Regions from separate parts of the Mediterraneibacter flintii genome, predicted to be linked through region 1. Evidence: riboswitches for the same ligand, from Rfam matches in the RefSeq annotation. Region 1 holds a riboswitch; the other holds the start of a gene.

Region 1 (5,632 bases):
GCAGTATCTTTTCCATTTCTGGATAGGATGCATCTGCCTCCCACTTAGATATGGTCTGCCGAGACACACAAAGCTGTTCTGCTAATTGTTCCTGGGTAATATTCTTTCTTTTTCTATAAAATTGCAGATTCTGACCTAAACTCATTTTTAACTTCCTGCCTTTCTTCCTTTTCTTGACCGGTCTGGACGTATGTTTTCATCCTCCCCGATTATATGAAAATCCTTATGTAAGCACAAGCAAAATGAGGTTGCATTTAGAGAAAATCATGTAAATTTTCGGTTGCATGATAGGATAGGGGAATTTTCCTTCCCTGTCCGCCGCGATACCGCAGCCAGCTCACAGCATTACTGTTTACTGTCCTTGTTCTGCGTCTTCTCTTTCGTATATTTTCCTTTTATATCAAAAGCATGGTTCATTGGGCCGCTTCCTGCTCCTAGATCAAGCATTGCCGACAGTGCTCCCGATATGTACTCTTTTGCCCGTCTGACAGATTCATTCATAGAAAACCCTTTTGCCAGATTCGAAGCAATCGCACTGGATAACGTACATCCTGTACCGTGTGTATTTGGATTATGGATACGTTTTCCGTAAAACCACCGGCAGACTCCTTGGGAATACAACAGATCATTGGCGTCATTTAACTGGTGTCCGCCTTTTAACAATACAGCACAGTGATAGAGCTTGCCAATTATCTCCGCTGCTGCTGTCATATCTTCTTCCGTTTTTATCTCTATTCCTGAAAGCACCTCCGCCTCTGGAATATTGGGAGTTACTATATCCGACAGAGGAAGTAATTTCTCCTTCAATACCGAAACCGCATCATCATTGATTAATTTTGCTCCGCTGGTCGCTACCATTACCGGATCTACGACAATCTGCTTGGCATGGTACTCTTTTAATTTTTCTGCTATCGCCTGTATCAATCCGGCGGAGGATACCATCCCGATTTTTACCGCATCCGGACGAATATCTGTAAATATACTGTCTAACTGCTCCTTCAAAAATGCAGGTGTCACTTCCATAATCCCTGCTACACCGGTTGTATTCTGTGCAGTTAAGGCTGTCACTGCACTCATAGCAAATACACCGTTTACCGTCATTGTCTTAATGTCTGCCTGGATGCCGGCGCCTCCGCTGGAATCACTGCCAGCAATTGTCAATGCTGTTTTCATGTTTGTCTCCTTTCATAGTGTCAGTGTCAATTTCTGCTCTCTGCTTCTCTATCTTAAGATGCTCTTTTATAAAACAGCTCAAAATCCGAAAATTCTGGCAGATAAATATCTGCTGTATTCCAAATCCTCGCAAGCTGCTTGTCATTCGCTTTGTCATACACAGCTGCTGTCCTAAATCCGGCTTTTTTTGCCGTCAACACAGCATGATACGCGTCCTCAAACACCCATGTATTTTTAGGTTCTGTATCCATCTGAAGCGCCGCTGCCAGATAAATATCTGGATGTGACTTTCCACTGCCTACTTCAGAACAAGTAAAAATCCCCTGAAAATAAGAATACACCTTTAACCGTTTCAACGCTGCTTCTGTATTCTTCCTGTCTCCGGCCGTTGCGATTGACATAGGAATATTCCGTGCTCTAAATTCATTCAGATACTGCCTTACCCCCTCTTTTAAGGGAACTTTCTCTCTATAAAACTTTGCTACCTGTTCGCTAAGTCCCTGCACTACCTGCGGCACTGTAAGAGTGAGCCCATATACATCAATCAAATATGCCGCCCCTTCCTCCATGCTCATCTCGAACAGAATATTTCCTAAGCCTTTCTCTGCCGTAATTCCTAAGCCTTTCAAATATAATTCACCTAAGTTCTCCCAAATTGGCATGGAATTCAAAAGAGTCCCATCTACATCAAATATGACGCCTTTTATCATTTTGCTTATATTGTCCCTTTCTTTTTCCCTGACATTCTGTCTATCATTTCTTCGGCAAGTCTATGCAGCCGCCTTGCCGCTTCCTTTATATCTGGCTGTGCAAAAATAGCGCTGATAACTGCTATTCCGCAGATCCCGCTTCCTTCCAGCTTCATCACATTCCTTTCGTTAATTCCGCCGATGGCAATGACAGGGATATCTACTGCTTCGCAAATTTCCTTCAAAGTCTCATGGCTTACCTCTTTTGCGTCCTCCTTTGTTCCCGTTGCAAATACCGATCCGACCCCCAGATAATCTACACCGTGTCTCTGAGCTTCCAGAGCTTGTTCTACTGTCTGTACCGAAACTCCAATTATTTTTTCCTTTCCCAATGTGACACGTACATCCTTTGCTTCCATATCACTTTGCCCTACATGCACGCCATCTGCATCTATAGCCTTTGCTATCTCTACATCATCATTAATCACGAATGGTGTCTTATATTTTTCACAGAGTGCTTTTATCTCCCTTGCTTCCTTTAGAAATTCTTTCTTCTCCAAATTTTTTTCTCTGAGCTGTATGAAGGTGGCGCCTCCTTTCAACGCCTCTTCCACCTGTTCATACAACGTTTTTCCTGCCAGCCATCTTCTGTCTGTTACCGCGTAGAGCAACAGGCTTTCTTTAGAACACCTCATATTTTGCACCTCTTTCTAATTCATCCTCTGTCATATTATAGACTGCGTCAATAATCCGACTGCGGTATGCCGAGTTTCCGTCCCCTCTCTGCATATATTTCCAGCCAATTTCTCCCGCAAGCCCCATCACACAGACAGATGCCGCCGCTGCCGCCAGACGTTCTTCTGGATTTGCTGCCAAATATGCTGCCATCATGCCGGATAACTGGCAGCCGGTGCCTGTAATCTTTCCCATCTCCGGACGTCCGTTCCGAATCACATAGCATGTGTCACCATCTGAAACCAGATCAATCGCTCCTGTCACCGCAATAATAGAACCGCTTTCCTTCGCAAATTCCTTTACAAAGTCGATTGCAGTCTTTAAATTTTCCTCTGTTACTGTATCGGCGACATCCGCATCTACGCCTTTTGTAGTCCCCTTCCCATATGCCAATGTCTTTATTTCCGATATATTTCCCCGAATGGCCGTCAGGTTGATTTTTCTCATTAATTCCAGCGCTGTATTCGTGCGCAAGGTGCTTGCTCCTGCCCCAACTGGATCGAGCAAAACCGGATGTCCTAATTCGTTGGCCTTCTTTCCCGCTTTAAACATCCCCTCTATACTGGTCTTATGCAAGGTGCCAATATTGATGTTCAAACCAGAGCAAATAGAAGTAATGTCTTCTACATCCTCCGCTTCATCCGACATAATCGGACTTCCCCCGCATGCCAAAAGAATATTTGCCACATCATTGACCGTAACATAATTTGTAATATTGTGGATCAGCGGTGCTGTCTTTTTGACTTGTAACATGCATTGTTTTATCATACGTCAACTCCTCCTATATTTCATAAATAGTAAAAAGCAGGTATACCAATGAGGTATACCCGCTACAAATGCGTTTATATTCTCCCTACGTTGGCATTATCCAAATCAGGTTACGGGTCTAGGCGCTTCAGCCTACTCTCAGCCTGCTTCGCACGCAAGCTCCCCTATTATTTTTATTGATACTTCAAGTTTCCCAGATACACATCTAGTATTTTCATTTTTTTCATTGCAGTGACAAGCACTACTGCCAAAATAGTACCACCAAAACTAGAGATGAAAAATGGAACTACAAAGCCAAACACTGCGCTTTTACTTCCCATCAAAAGTACAGCGACCGGATAGCTCAAAAGTCCTCCGATAACAGATGTTCCAAACAGCTCTCCCGCATATGCATATGGAAGATGTTTTCCATATTTGTACAATATGCCGCATAGAAATGCCCCACACATAGACCCTGGAAATGCAAGCAGTGTCCCCGTTCCCATCAAATTTCGCAAAAGACTTGTCACAAATGCCATTCCTACTGCGTACCCCGGCCCCAAAAACACGCCACTTAATATATTAATAAAATGCTGAATCGGAGCACACTTTGAGGCGCCGACCGGAATAGATAATGGCGAACATACAATACCGACAGCTACAAGAATACCTGCCAAAGCAAGTTTTTTCACGTGATTGTTTTTCATATTAACCTCCTGAAATAACGGTCGATACTCACTGGTATCCTCTCACTCCGGAACACGGATTCCCTCGCAGGTTATTTTCGTACCTCGTACGTAAAGTACAGTAAAAACCCAGACGGCGCTCCCCGCCCAGGAAAACTTTTGTCGGATATCCGGAAATATCTTATCACAATCTACTTTTACTGTAAAGACGATTCTGTTATAATAAAAAACGGCAGTAAAATCAAATCTGTCTTTTCACCATGATTTTGTAATTCAATAAAGGAGTTTACTATGTCCGTACAAATCGTTAAAAATTATTTTAAAAACAATAATATAAATAAAGAAATAATAGAGTTTCCCGTTTCCAGTGCAACCGTTGAACTGGCAGCCCAGGCCGCCGGAGTAGAACCTGCCCGTATCGCTAAAACCCTTTCTTTTTACACAAAAGAACGGGACGCGGCCATCCTAATCGTAACAGCAGGAGACATGAAAATAGATAATAGTAAATTCAAACATTTCTTTGGAATGAAGGCAAAAATGTTATCTGCTGATGATGTAGAAGCTTATACAGGGCATGCAATCGGGGGAGTTTGTCCCTTTGGAAATCCGGATACAGCAGTTACTTATTTAGATATATCTTTAAAGCGTTTTACCACTGTATTTCCTGCTGCCGGCAGTTCAAATTCGGCCGTAGAATTAACCTGTGGTGAACTAGAAAAATATGCCAATACAAAAGAATGGATTGATGTATGTAAATAAAAAAGTGGGAACCCCCCACTTTTTTATTTACATATCTACTGTATTGAATTCTTCTCTTTTATTTCAGGAAATTCTCTATAATTACTGCCTCTGCTTCTTCTGCATTAAGCCCGAATGTCCGCAGCTTTGTAAGCTGTTCATCATTAATTCTTCCTATTGCTGCTTCATGTATAATCTGCGCATCTATATGTCTTGCATTAATTTCTGGAATAGAGCTGATTTCAGCCTCATCCATAATAATGGAGTCGCACTGAATATGTGCATGACAAAGGTTATTTCCTATTGCTTTTGGATGAAATACCTGCCTGGAAGTCCCCTTTGCTACAGAACGTGACACAATCCGCGCAGAACTGTTTTCTCCATTTAGATACACATCCATATTCGAAACTGCTGTCTGATCTTCATGCGTCATCAGCTTTTCTGTCACAAAAAGCTTTGCGTTTTCTGCCAGTTCAATATAATTTTCCCTTTCTGTAGAATCTACCCCTTTAATTTGGGATGTCTCAAGCGTAAAGACTGAATTTTCTCCCACATATATCTTTGTAACTGGATTCAGCACTTTTTTTCCAGTTCCATTGCCTTGCGCATAATGATTTTCTACATATTTTACATTGGCATTTTTTCCTACATGGAACGTATGAATACCGTCATGTCTTGTCTCACTGCATCCTTCTCCATGAATTCCACAGCCGGCAACGATTGTGACGTCTGCTCCATCTTCAATATAAAAATCGTTATATACAACGTCAATCCCTTCTTTGGACATCACGACAGGTATATGCACCTGCTCGTCTTTTGCTTCCCCACTGATATGAATGTCAATTCCCGCCTTATCCGCTTTTT
Region 2 (5,632 bases), 710 kb from region 1:
TATACTTTTTCTTCTTACCCGTCATAGTTGCCTCCTTAAACAAAGCGGGCAAGCCCACTTCAAATTGATTGTCCCTCTGTCCTAAAGAGCTTTTGTCTCTTATGCGCCGCCGCGCTGCTGCCCAGAAGACAGGTTTTATGTTACGCGGCGTGCGCACGATTACACGAAGTGCTTATTTTTCGCTGTTTAGTTCTTCGATTTCACTTTGCAGTGTATTTAATGCATCTTCTACCTCTGCCTCTCCTGTCAATGCCTGGTGAATGTTTCTCTGAATTGCATCAGAAACTTTTGCATACTGTGGAGACATTGGTCTTGACTTTCCTGTCATAATAATGTCATAGAAATCTGCATAAAATGGAATTTCTTCCAAAATTTCCTCATCTGTATACACATCTTTTACTACCGGCGGCTGTGAAGAAATCAGTGTCATTTCTTTCTGTGTTTCTGCACTTGTCATATAGTTGATAAACTCTATTGCTGCTTCCTTCTGTTCATCGCTGATTGCATTATTTACAACAAGATCCAGCCCGCCCAGACATGTATGAGATTCTTCCCCACTTGGGCCTGTCGGAAGCTTGGTAGCTGCAATTTTTCCTGTCACCTTAGAGCCTTCGTCCTGTCCACTTGACCAGAATCCTGACCAATCACGGATAAACAAACACTTACCCTCTTTAAATACCTGCTCACTTTCTGTCTCCGTATAGGTGGTGACACCCTCTGGCGCATACTCGTCTACCAGTGTTTTCATAATATTGGTCGCTTCGATATTATTTTCAGAATTTACGACCGGCTTTCCGTCTTCATCTAGTATATCTCCGCCATTACCCCATACATATTCTACCCAGTTTGTTACAAGTGCTTCAGCCTGTGCTGCCTGGAAGTCAGCGCCATATTCGATTCCATTTGTACCAACTGCCTTGTCGGCCAGCTCCATCCAGCCTTCCCATGTAGTGGGAACCTCTGCTCCAAGTGCTTCCAATACATCTGTCCGGTAGAACAGAACACTGGAGTTTGTAAACCACGGTGCTGCCACCAGTTTTCCGTCATAAGTTGCACCCGCTACCGGTCCTTCCAGCATTGCGCTTGTATCGACCTTGTCTGTTAGATCCATCAGCCATCCGGCAGAAGCAAATTCTGAAACATATACGACATCAAGTCCCATAATATCTACGCTCGTGTCTCCGGAAGCCAGTTTATTCACGAAGTCATCGTGAACCTGGTTTGCATCCTGTGGAAGTAGAACCGTCTCAACCTGTATCTTATCCTGACTTTCATTAAACTTGTCCACAATCTGCTGCGTAGGTTCTCCCACACCCTGGTCAAAAGAAAAGTGCAGGGTAATCTTGTCTCCAGAGCCTCCACCGGAACCGCTGTTTCCGTCTTTGTTCCCGCCGCATCCTGCCAATCCAGCAACCATCGTGGCCGCTATCATACACGCTGCAATTTGTTTCATTCTCTTTTTCATCATGTTTCCTCCTTTTAAATTTATTATTTTATATAATTCCCCTTTTTGGGAGAATCTTCTGGCATTGGAAAGCGTTTTCCTTTTTTGACAAAAAACTGAATATTCTTTCTTTTAAGAATATTCCTTTTTAATTCTCATCCTTTTCTCAAATTATTGAACTATCATTTTCTTTTTATCTATTAGGAAAGCGTTTTCCTATCAACTATTTTGAAAGAGCTGAAACCAACTTCAGCTCTTGACCTTCTTTATTTTAATACTTTTACAGTACCTCTCCGAATAATCTTGTGAGGTACATAATGTGTAGAGGCTTTTGTTTTACTCCCCGTCATATATTTCAACAATTCCTTCGCCGCAATCTCCCCTTCCTCAAAATAAGGAATCCTAACAGTAGACAACTCCGGCCTGAAATAAGTAGCAAAATCTAAATCATCAAATCCGATTACAGATATTTCTTCTGGAACGCCTATTCCTTGGCCATTCAAAAACTGTACTGCCCCGATTGCAATCAAATCACTTCCCGTTACCACGGCTGTAGGAAGAATACTATTCTCTTCATAGATGCGCTTCATACCTTCATATCCCCCCTGAAAAGAAAACTGTACCTGTTCAATATATGAATACGGGACGGAAATCTTCAGTGCACTGAGTGCTTCCTTATACCCTTTCAGCCGCTTCTGTCCAGAAGAAAAATCATACTCTGGACCTCCTAAATATGCAATTCTCTCATGCCCGTTTTCATGCAGGAACATCACAACATCATAAAGTGCCTGTACATTATCATGTGTCACTGTATCAATTATATTTTCTTTTACGGAGCATTCCTGCGTCACAAGGACAACCGGATAATCCTTTCTCTGCATAGCATCGACCAATTCCTGATTAACGTCCACTCCCGCGAAAAGAACGCCGTCAATCTGCCTGTCCTCAAGAATGTTCAAAAGATTTAATTCCCGTTCAAGCTCTCCCCCCGATTCACATACCATAATCGTATACCCTTTGTTGGAACATACACTATTGATCCCCTTTGTCAGAGCTCCGAAAACCGCATTGGAAATATCTGGTACTATAACGCCTACGATATTTGTCTTTTTTGTAATTAATCCCTGCGCCAATGCGTTTGGTGTAAAATGATTTTTTTCTATAATCCGGTATACTCTTTCTTTTAATTCCGGACTCACTGGCTTTGTGTTATTTATCACCCTGGAAACAGTAGAAATGGAAACTCCTGCTTCCTTCGCAATATCTGCAATCGTAACCGCCATATAAGTTCTCCTTTTACAAAGCAGGAAATCGTTTTCCTATTTGCCTATATAATAGCACTGTATCTTGACTACGTCAATGTCTTTTTCCCATCCTGGCTTTTTTTGTGGATAACTTATAATTTTACATATCATTTATTGTACAGATTTACAATAAACACTTCTATGGATTTCATCATTCCTCTGCCCCGGCACTCACTTTTATTCTAAGGCCATCTGTCGAATCCGGTTCAGTCCTTTTGCCACAGCAGGAATAGAAATAATCACCAGCGTAATCGCCCCTTCTGCAAGAATGTAGCTGTAATTATATGCAATTGGATAAATACTCTTTAAAGATTGCGGAAAATTATCCGGCATATAACTCATCCAGTACAGGTATCCTCCCAGTGCATGAAAAGCCCCTCGCGCAATCACAGCGACAATATAACCTTTGACTAGCCCGTATCTGCTTTTTGCAAAGAATCCTGCTGTCCCCAATGCTGCAAAGGCAAGAATATAATCGCAGCATACCTGAAAAAAGGACAACACATAAGGTTCCTGCAAAAACTGCAAAAGTCCGTATGCAAAGCCCACCAAAATTCCAGTCTTCGGCCCATACCAGTTTCCTACCAAGACAATGAACAGCATACTACACAGGGTCACACTGCCTCCCCAGGGCATTTCAAATACTTTTAAATAAGATGTCAGAAACGCTAATGCAATCGCCATACCGCAAAATACAAGCTGTTTTGCTGTCATCTTCTTTTTCTCCGAGGTTTTTCCTGCAAAGAAAGACGCTGCTATAAATAGAAGGATTCCAGCGACAATACTCACCGCATAACCTGCTGCCGTCAGACTGCCTTCCCCATTCACTAATAGATCAAACATAAAAACCCTCCTTGTTATTTTTTGAAAACAAGGAGGGCACAATCCCACATACCGTAAATCCCTACGTTGGCATTATCCAAATCAGGTTATGGGTCGAAGTTATAAACTTCCTCTCAGCCTGTAGCACAAGCTCCCCTTGTTATCATTCCTATGTATTTGATTTTTATCATAAACATAAATACGGTAAATGTCAAGCAACACTATTTATTTTCCTGCCCGAAACCAGCGAAGGACAACTCACACCCTTTTCCTACTCTGCTGCATATATTCACTGCTCTTCCCATAATCTGCGGATACTTTTCTCTGTCTACATCTACAAACAGGCAAGTATTGTCCATTACAAATGTAATCTCTCCAGCCCCTTCAATTTCCCGTATCTCCCTTAATATTTCTTCTGCCGTCTCTTCTGTAATTTTCTTTGACAATCGGTAATATCTTCCCATTGTACAGACCTTCTTTCCTTTTATGAACTTCCAGCTTTAGAATACTGATATATATCAGATTGGTTAGCAATCGCTAACTTCATATTATTAGAGTAGCACTGCTTTCATAGACTGTCAACGTATATTCTTAGGCTCTACTCGACTCCTTATTATTTTTTCTTATGCATGTAAATCGATTTCTCGCCTAAAAAGTCTGTCTATCCTTCTATGACAAATATATATGGATATGATATAATTTTAGCATCCAGCCGTTTTTATCTGTATTTCTCTGATGAAGACGGCCGACATACCTTTTATTTTTAGAGCATGAGGAGGCTGCGAAAATGAATATACATACTCACACAACACCAGAAGTCCTTTGTATTGGTCAGGTTCTTATGGACTGTATCATAAAAGGATGGAACAGTGCTTCTTATAAAGAACGTGTGCAGACTGCTGATTCTGTCACTTTGTCCCCTGGCGGAGATGCATTCAATGAGTCCGTTGTTTTATCCCGTCTGGGTCACAGCGTACAGACTGTCTGTGTCCTCGGAAACGATCTTGCCAGAGATATATTAACCAACCTCCTTACTGACAGCGGAATATGTACAACCAATATCATCCGTAATAACGCGGTACACACTCCTATTGCCCCTCTACTCGTAGACGCTGATGGAAATCGAAAATCGATCAATGCCTTTTTCTGTCTGAACGATTTCTTACAGATTTCCCATTCTCTGTTTAAAAAGGTACAGATAGTCTCTCTTGCCAGTCTTTTCAGACCACCCTTAACATGCCCAGAAATCATTACTAAAATCTGCCGTGATGCAAAAGCTTCCGGAGCCATTGTAACAGCGGATACCAAACTTCCGCTTCAAACACCCGTCACACTTGAAGACATCAAGGAAGCCTTGTCTTATATTGACTATATCTTCCCCAATGAAGAAGAGGCCAGATTTTATACAAAGAAAAAAGACTACGCTGATATGGCAGAAGTCTTTTTAAACTATGGGGTTAAAAATGTCATCATCAAAACCGGACAGAATGGATGCTTTGCTAAAAATCATAAGATAAGTCTTTCCATGCCTGCATTCAGAGTAAACGCAATAGACAGTACTGGAGCCGGCGATAATTTTGCCGCAGGTTTTCTTTCTGCTCTCCTGCGCGGCAGTTCATTTAAAAATGCCTTGTCTTTTGCCTCTGCCTGCGCTGCCATCTGTGTCCAGTCTGTCGGAGCTACTTCTGGTGTGCAAAGCAGAGCACAGGCGGAAAAATTTCTTTCTGATACAGGATACTGTCCGGTATAATTCTCAACTAAACACTCACTGCCAGCTCATATCTCTCTCATCTGTCCGTATGGGCAGCGGTATCTCGGTTTACCCGCGCTTTTCTTTCCGTATTCAATTGCCTTTGTGGGACAGACTGTAATACATGCCATACAATGTGTACACTTGTTGTGCCACTTAGGTTTTCTCTCCTCCATTGTAATGTTATTCAACGGGCAGGCATCTGCACATTTTCTGCATCCAATACACTGGTCGTCTGCCCAAAATTTTTTTGCATGTACTACTGCTGGATAAAATAGAATGTTAATCGGTCCGCTTAAAACTGCGCCCATG

Evidence for each region. A riboswitch is a leader RNA that binds a small molecule or an ion and turns the genes downstream of it on or off. The one in region 1 is predicted to bind thiamine pyrophosphate.
Region 2: it holds a riboswitch for thiamine pyrophosphate, as region 1 does, so the genes downstream of both, ACZ5C4_RS02700 (energy-coupled thiamine transporter ThiT) here and thiM (hydroxyethylthiazole kinase) in region 1, are expected to answer to the same signal.

Annotation. Positions count from the first base shown of each region.
Region 1 covers NZ_AP031405.1:1,280,451-1,286,082, reverse strand. The annotation lists gene ACZ5C4_RS06135 (helix-turn-helix domain-containing protein) at 1-145, opposite strand, end outside; gene thiD (bifunctional hydroxymethylpyrimidine kinase/phosphomethylpyrimidine kinase) at 346-1,173, opposite strand; gene ACZ5C4_RS06125 (HAD family hydrolase) at 1,227-1,883, opposite strand; gene thiE (thiamine phosphate synthase) at 1,889-2,557, opposite strand; gene thiM (hydroxyethylthiazole kinase) at 2,544-3,365, opposite strand; TPP riboswitch at 3,430-3,541, opposite strand; gene thiW (energy coupling factor transporter S component ThiW) at 3,539-4,051, opposite strand; gene ACZ5C4_RS06105 (YbaK/EbsC family protein) at 4,322-4,789, shown strand; gene ACZ5C4_RS06100 (SufB/SufD family protein) at 4,848-5,632, opposite strand, start outside.
Region 2 covers NZ_AP031405.1:573,854-579,485, reverse strand. The annotation lists gene ACZ5C4_RS02715 (carbohydrate ABC transporter permease) at 1-25, opposite strand, end outside; gene ACZ5C4_RS02710 (ABC transporter substrate-binding protein) at 173-1,468, opposite strand; gene ACZ5C4_RS02705 (LacI family DNA-binding transcriptional regulator) at 1,711-2,727, opposite strand; gene ACZ5C4_RS02700 (energy-coupled thiamine transporter ThiT) at 2,926-3,591, opposite strand; TPP riboswitch at 3,633-3,738, opposite strand; gene ACZ5C4_RS02695 (hypothetical protein) at 3,792-4,034, opposite strand; gene ACZ5C4_RS02690 (carbohydrate kinase family protein) at 4,358-5,320, shown strand; gene ACZ5C4_RS02685 (EFR1 family ferrodoxin) at 5,347-5,632, opposite strand, start outside.